Algoriphagus sp. Y33: one gene and its partner. The protein of the gene in region 2 binds, or shares a complex with, the protein of the main gene of each other region. Links are inferred from orthologs where the notes say so. Each region holds a gene or a part of one and is shown on either strand. Other genes may lie near its edges.

What was found. The genes of interacting proteins can lie anywhere in the genome.
Region 1: the proteins of metK (region 2) and groL are in contact, whole or in part, in a cryo-EM structure (PDB 8P4O), measured with the Escherichia coli proteins. The link is inferred for Algoriphagus sp. Y33 from one-to-one orthologs.

What each region holds. Positions count from the first base shown.
Region 1 is NZ_CP061947.1:953,228-956,725, reverse strand. The notes cover bases 1-2,902. They hold groL (chaperonin GroEL), read left to right. Parts: upstream 1-586; coding sequence 587-2,218; downstream 2,219-2,902. Other genes in these bases: ID165_RS03935 (S10 family peptidase), read right to left, coding at 2,882-2,902; ID165_RS03940 (response regulator), read left to right, coding at 2,395-2,787; groES (co-chaperone GroES), read left to right, coding at 267-545; ID165_RS03955 (hypothetical protein), read right to left, coding at 1-51. Also shown: more of ID165_RS03935, read right to left, coding at 2,903-3,498.
Region 2 is NZ_CP061947.1:4,882,287-4,886,302, forward strand. What follows is about bases 1,193-4,016. They hold metK (methionine adenosyltransferase), read right to left. Parts: upstream 3,320-4,016; coding sequence 2,066-3,319; downstream 1,193-2,065. Other genes in these bases: ID165_RS19870 (D-alanine--D-alanine ligase), read left to right, coding at 1,193-2,015; ID165_RS19880 (CPBP family intramembrane metalloprotease), read right to left, coding at 3,526-4,016. Also shown: ID165_RS19860 (C40 family peptidase), read right to left, coding at 1-360; ID165_RS19865 (hypothetical protein), read left to right, coding at 468-707; more of ID165_RS19870, read left to right, coding at 1,032-1,192. UniProt on the Escherichia coli protein: Catalyzes the formation of S-adenosylmethionine (AdoMet) from methionine and ATP.

The DNA of each region.
Region 1 (3,498 bases), 3.9 Mb from region 2 along the record:
CTCGAAATCAATGTGGCCCTCGGTGATCCAGTTTTTCGGTAGTGTCTTCATAGCAAATAGGTTTGGCAATAATTTACAAAATTCTGACAATTTTGAAGAGCCCTTAGCAAAAATGGCAGTCATCTCTGCCAAAAAAAATCCTAATCCATGCTGAATTCCCCAAGATTGACAGCCGGTTTGTCAGCCTTTCTCTTTATTCCTTCCTTGGCACAAGAAGTGCTATTAGGCAAATACATTTTAATCTAACCTTTAAACGAATTTATATTATGTCAAATGTGAACATCAAACCTCTTGCAGACAGAGTTTTGGTACAACCTGCTGCAGCTGAAGAGAAAACAGCATCCGGCCTTTACATTCCGGATACCGCTAAAGAAAAGCCACAAAAAGGTACCGTAGTGGCAGTAGGAAATGGCAAAAAAGATGAGCCTTTAACTGTAAAAGTTGGAGACACCGTGCTGTACGGAAAATATTCCGGTACAGAATTAAATGTAGAAGGAAGTGATTATCTCATCATGAGAGAGTCTGACATCTTCGCTATCCTTTAATTAATCATCCCTAATTATCGTTAACCAAAATAGTTAAAAAAATGGCTAAGCAATTATTTTTCAATACAAGTGCAAGAGATCAGCTGAAAAAAGGCGTTGATGCGCTTGCAGATGCAGTAAAAGTGACTTTGGGACCAAAAGGTCGTAATGTAATTATAGACAAGAAGTTCGGAGCTCCTACGATCACCAAAGATGGTGTGTCTGTAGCCAAAGAAATCGAACTCGCCGAGCCAATCGAAAATATGGGTGCGCAGCTTGTAAAAGAAGTAGCTTCCAAAACTGCTGACAATGCAGGTGACGGTACTACTACTGCTACTGTACTTGCCCAATCCATCTTCGGCGTGGGTATCAAAAACGTAGCTGCCGGAGCTAATCCAATGGATCTTAAAAGAGGTATTGACAAAGCTGTATCTGCTGTAGTAAAACAACTTCAGGCTGATTCTAAGCAAATTTCTACTTCTAAAGAAATCGCTCAAGTAGCAACTGTATCTGCAAACAATGACGAGGAAATCGGAACCATGATTTCCAACGCAATGGACAAAGTAGGTAAAGACGGTGTCATCACCGTAGAAGAAGCAAAAGGTACAGAAACTGAAGTGAAAACTGTAGAAGGTATGCAGTTTGACAGAGGTTACCTTTCTCCTTACTTCGTGACCAACACAGAGAAAATGGAAGCTGAATTAGAGCAACCATACATTTTGATCTACGACAAGAAGATTTCTTCGATGAAGGAATTGCTTCCGGTTCTTGAGCCGGTAGCGCAATCAGGTAAGCCTTTGGTAATTATCTCTGAAGATGTAGACGGGGAAGCGCTTGCTACCTTGGTAGTAAACAAAATCAGAGGTGCTCTGAAAGTGGCTGCTGTCAAAGCTCCGGGTTTCGGTGACAGAAGAAAAGCAATGTTGGAAGACATCGCCATCCTTACCGGCGGAACGGTTATCTCTGAAGAAAGAGGTTTCAAATTGGAAAATGCAACTGTTGATATGCTCGGTAGAGCTGAGAAAATCAATATTGACAAAGACAATACAACTATTGTGAATGGTTCAGGAGATGCTGCTGCCATCAAAGGCAGAATCTCTGAGATCAAAGCTCAGATCGACAAAACTACTTCTGATTACGACAGGGAGAAATTGCAGGAAAGACTTGCTAAGCTTTCCGGCGGTGTAGCGATCCTTTATATCGGTGCAGCTACTGAAGTAGAAATGAAAGAGAAAAAAGACCGTGTAGATGATGCACTTCACGCTACTAGAGCAGCTGTTCAAGAAGGTGTGGTAGTAGGTGGTGGCGTAGCTCTGGTAAGAGCTGCTGAAGCACTTAATGATCTTAAAGGTCTAAACGAAGATGAGGATACAGGTATCAACATCATCAGACAGGCTATCGAATCTCCATTGAGAACTATCGTTTCCAATGCTGGCGGTGAGCCATCTGTAGTGATCAACAAGATCAGAGAAAACAAGGGTAACTATGGCTATAATGCCAGAACCGATGTTTACGAAGATCTCTTCAAAGCAGGTGTAATAGATCCTACTAAAGTAACTCGTCTGGCTCTTGAGAATGCAGCATCTATAGCAGCACTTCTTTTGACTACAGAATGTGTAGTAGCTGATGTGAAAGAAGATTCTCCTTCAATGCCTCCAATGGGTGGCGGTGGAGGAATGGGCGGCATGATGTAATCATCTCCCATGTCAAGACTAAAGGAGGTTTCCGTCAGGAACCTCCTTTTTTATTAGCTGAATAGTAGAGTTTAAAGGGATTTATAATAAAAAAGGCAGTTAAACTTTTTTCTTCAATCAGTATTAATTGTATTTTGGCTATACTTAACGGCTTCTTTTCTACTCTAAACCTCTAAATGATCCATTTTGACACCATTTTTCTAGTGGATGATGATCCCATAAATAATCTTATCAACAAAAGACTACTAGGAAAAGTTGATCTTGCAGAAAACATAGTTGAATTTCTGGAAGGCGCAGAGGCTTTGGTTAAACTCAATGATATTGACCCGACTCAATCAATCCTTATTTTTTTAGATATCAATATGCCGGTTTTGAATGGCTGGGAATTCTTAGATCGATATCAAGAGCTATATAGCGATAGATCCGATAAGATAGTCATTCTATCTAGCTCCATAGATTATCAGGATAGACTTAAGGCCAAAGAATACCAAGCGGTTTCCGGTTTTCTTGAGAAGCCTTTGACTTTGGAAAAAATAAAAATCCAAATGGAAAAATACGAGCGGGACTAGCTCTTACCTCCTCCATTCACACCATTTTTAACCTATCCATTTTCCCACAGCTTTAGGGTTTTGGTATCATTCCGTCATTTTCGTAAGGATTATCTTATTTTCTCAAGGTGTCTTCAATGAATTTTTTGACATCCTCACGGAAAAGCTTAGCTGAAGGCAAATCGGTGTACATCATATGGCCGGCTTCATAATAAGTCATGATGATCCGATCACTTGCGGACTTGGGAAGCCCCAAATGAGAAATGGAATGCTCAACACCATAAAACACGGTAGCAAGATCATAATACCCATTCATAATCAACACCTTAACATTCGGGTCTTTACTCATGGCATCTGCCATATCAGGAAGCGTAGTGACAGCTCCATCAGTTCCCCAGTACTGATTTCCTCTATGCGACCAGTCCCACTTAAATCCCTCCTTGCTATATGCTGAGGTAGAATAATTCAACTCCTTACTTACCCCCAAAGCTCCATGAAAATAATCCAAAAAACCCATGGTATAAGCAGGTGAAATTGCGTCACTTTGCGGGTCTGTAAATGCACGCATGGACATAGGATCCAGGTTAATTCCTTTGTATCTGGAGTCCAAGCGGCCTACGGTCATTTCCTCCTCCCGCAGCAATTCTTGAAAAAACTCTCCCGCATCCATTTTCAGGCCGGCTCTTTTCCATATAGCTGCTTCTATACCCGTGTAGGTCTGCAGTTTCTGCG
Region 2 (4,016 bases):
CTCAGTCACGATTCCGGAATGGGTCACCCCCTTCTTTTTTTTCCCCGTAGCAAAAAATAATATATCACCGGGTTTGATCTCGTTGGTGCGGATACTCTTACCCATTTTGCTTTGATCTGCCGAAATTCTGGGCATGGTAACTCCTACGGAATAAAAAGAATGATAAACTAAAGCAGAGCAATCCATCCCCGAGCGGGTAGTTCCACCATACCTATAGGGAGTTCCCGTATAGCTTCTAGCAGTCTGAATCACAGTATTAAAAGGCTCATTCGCTACTTTCTTTTTGGATGCGCAGGATGCGGCAAGCATCAATCCTAAAACAAGAAAAAAAGCGGTAAAACGGAATTGTTTGCGCAGCATAGTGGTTTTTGTTCTTTCAAGTATAAGTCGAAGCCGAACAGGAATCAATCTTTTTTTGTCAAAAAAAGCGTTTCATTTCCTTACCTTAACGAAAGCAATTGAAGATTATGAGCAAAGAAGAATTCACCAATCTTCCTTTCCACAAAAAAATAGCAACCCTCTACACCGAAGGTACTTTCGTTGTGGCTATCCGCTATTACAAGCATAAGGTGAATTTGTATTTGCTGGAAAATGAATACGTGGAGGTATTCTACAATCACAAGCAGGACAAAATCGATAAGATTGACTTTTTGCCACGCGATCATACAAGAATGAAATTCTATCTGGATCAGATTAAGCTGGCGTAGTATCTTCCCGTTAAAGTCTAATTGACAAAAATTTTCCCGCTGATTTACGCCGAAAAAGACTTCAATTTCCCCGCTGATACGCGCTGAAAATACGCTGATCTTCGCTGATTTTTTATTCCCAAGCCTAAGCATCTGCGAAAATCTGCGCTTGTTATCTGCGTCAATCTGCGGGAGACAGGATATAATCTTCGTAAATTATCTGCTTTTATCTGCGGGCAAGAAACTTAAATTGCCAGTCGTTTATAATCTGTTAGAGTTATCCGCAACAATCTGCGGGAAATCACGAAAAATTCAAGTAATTCGTACCGTTAATTCTAATACCTAATGAAGAGAAAAATCGCCCTGGTGACAGGTGGATATACTGGAGAATCTGTGATTTCTCTGAAAAGTGCCGCTGTGGTGGAAAAAACCATTGACCGAAATCTTTACGACGTTTACAAAATTCTGATTTATCCTGGGGATTGGCATTTTCTTTCCGTTTCGGGAGAAAAAATTCCGATAGATCTGAATGACTTCAGCATCCGGATTGGCGATGATAAAATCACGTTTGATGGAGTCTTCAATATCCTTCATGGTTCACCGGGAGAAGATGGGAAACTCGCAGGCTATTTCGATATGATCGGATTACCCTATACGACCTGCGATCAATTAACATCTGCTATCACCATGAACAAAGGCTACACCAAAGCCATTGTGGATGATATAGAGGAATTGCACATTGCCAAATCGCTTCAGCTTTTTGAAAACTCTCCGGCAAATCTCAAACGGGTGGGAAATGAGCTGACCCTACCGCTTTTCATCAAGCCTAACAATGGCGGGAGTTCCATTGGCATGAGCAAAGTAAAAACCTGGGAAGAATTGCCGGAAGCCTTGGAAAAAGCCTTTGCAGAAGATTCACAGGTATTGGTGGAAGAATTCGTATCCGGTCGTGAGTTTTCGATTGGATGCTACAGAGGAAAGGGAGAAATCACCGTTCTTCCGGCCACTGAGATCGTCAGTAGCAAAGAGTTTTTTGATTACGAAGCTAAATACGTTGCCGGTGTAACGGAAGAAATCACTCCCGGTAGACAATCAGAGGAAGAGTCAACTCGCGTGAATCGTATTATCCCAAAAATCTATGAAAAGCTCAACTGTAAAGGTGCTGTCCGCATTGACTATTTTCTTCAAAATGAAACCGGAAAATTCTATTTTATCGAAATAAACACGGTGCCGGGGCAAACTGAAACTAGTCTGATTTCCCAGCAAGTACGGGCAATCGGAATGGAAGTGAGGGATTTTTATACGGAGTTGATTGAAGAGATGTTTTGAAGACCGAAGTTAAAAACAAAGGCTTCCAGTTCTTCCGGAAGCCTTTGTTTTTATAGCTCAAATGCTTTTTTTATTCTGTCCACGTAGTCCAGTTTTTCCCACGTGAACAACTCAACATCAAGTTTGATCTCATCCCTGTAAGGGGAATAGAAAGTTTTGGTCACGACTTCATTGGTTCTCCCCATGTGACCATAAGCGGCAGTTTCTTCATAGATAGGATTTCTCAGCTTTAAGCGTTGCTCGATCGCATATGGACGCATATCGAAAATTTCCTCAATTTTCTTCGCTATAGCCCCATCGCTTGAGTTCACTTTGGCAGTTCCGTAAGTATTGATGTAAATACCCATTGGCTTAGCTACTCCGATAGCGTAAGAAACCTGTACCAAAACCTCATCTGCAACTCCTGCCGCAACCATATTCTTAGCAATATGACGCGTAGCATAGGCAGCAGAGCGGTCTACTTTCGAAGGATCTTTTCCTGAAAAAGCCCCTCCACCATGAGCGCCCTTTCCCCCATAAGTATCCACAATGATTTTTCTACCCGTCAGACCAGTGTCTCCATGTGGTCCGCCAATTACAAATTTCCCTGTTGGGTTGATGTGGTACTTAATTTCTGAAGTGAAAAGCTTCTGAATTTCCGGCTTCAGTTTCGCTACCACTCTTGGAATCAAGATGGAAATGATATCTGATTTGATTTTCGCAAGCATTTTTTCCTCTTCGTCAAAATCATCATGCTGCGTGGAAACTACAATAGCCTCAATCCGCTGAGGTACATTATCGTCACTGTATTCTATAGTCACCTGAGCTTTTGAGTCAGGCCGGATATAGGTGATATCTTTATTCTCTCTTCTCAGTTCTGCCAATTCACGAAGGATCATATGAGAAAGATCCAAAGCCAATGGCATGTAATTTTCGGTTTCGTTGGTAGCATAGCCAAACATCATCCCCTGATCTCCCGCACCCTGCTCCTCAGGACTCTGACGAACTACACCTTGATTGATTTCGGAAGACTGCTCATGAATTGCAGAAAGCACTCCGCATGAGTTCCCTTCAAACATGTATTCGCTTTTGGTGTAGCCGATTCTATTGATCACATCACGCGCGATTTTCTGTACATCCAAGTAGATATCGGAATTCACCTCACCTGCAAGAATCACCTGACCTGTTGTGACCAATGTCTCACAAGCTACTTTAGAGTTTGGGTCAAAAGCCAAAAAATTGTCAATTAACGCGTCAGAAATTTGATCTGCGATTTTATCAGGATGCCCCTCAGAAACGGACTCTGAGGTAAATAGATATGCCATAAATAAATGTTGGTAATACGTATTGTAAAGGAAGTCCAAAAATACGGGAACCGGGTGAAATAAAAAACCGGAAAAAGGAGATTAGGGAGGCTGATATAGACACAATCATTTAATTTCTTAATTCTTCCGGGAAGTATTCAAGACTCATAAAGTAAAACAGTGGGAATGATCAGGATTGCATTATAGACTGCGTGGAACAAAATCGCCTACCAAATCCCATGAGTGAGCCGAATATAGCTGAGAATCAACCCTATGAAAAACTGAGCCGCTACCAGAAAAGGAATCCAGTAAAAATGGTCTGCTAATTCAAAATTAGAAAAATTTCCCAAATGGATTAAAGCGAAGAAAGTTGAGGAGATGAAGACAACAAATTTGAGGTTCGGGGGCTGCTGTCGCATTACTCTAATTAGCAGGTAGACAAGGTAAACTACAAATACAGCTGTTACATACCATTGTTGACTAATCATTAGAATAGACATGCCCAACCCCCAGCAAATAGATGTTATTTTCAAATCAAGATGAAGTCTAAAAATCAATTCCTCTAGTAAAGGAGCCAAGAAAACCACAGCAAAAACTACCTGCAACTTGTTCTCAGCCAGCATTTGTTCCATTATTGAATCAAACTGATCTGCGCCTAACCAATCCATCAAAAAGGCAAATGGAATAGCAAAAGCCAATACAACAATTAGCAGCCCCA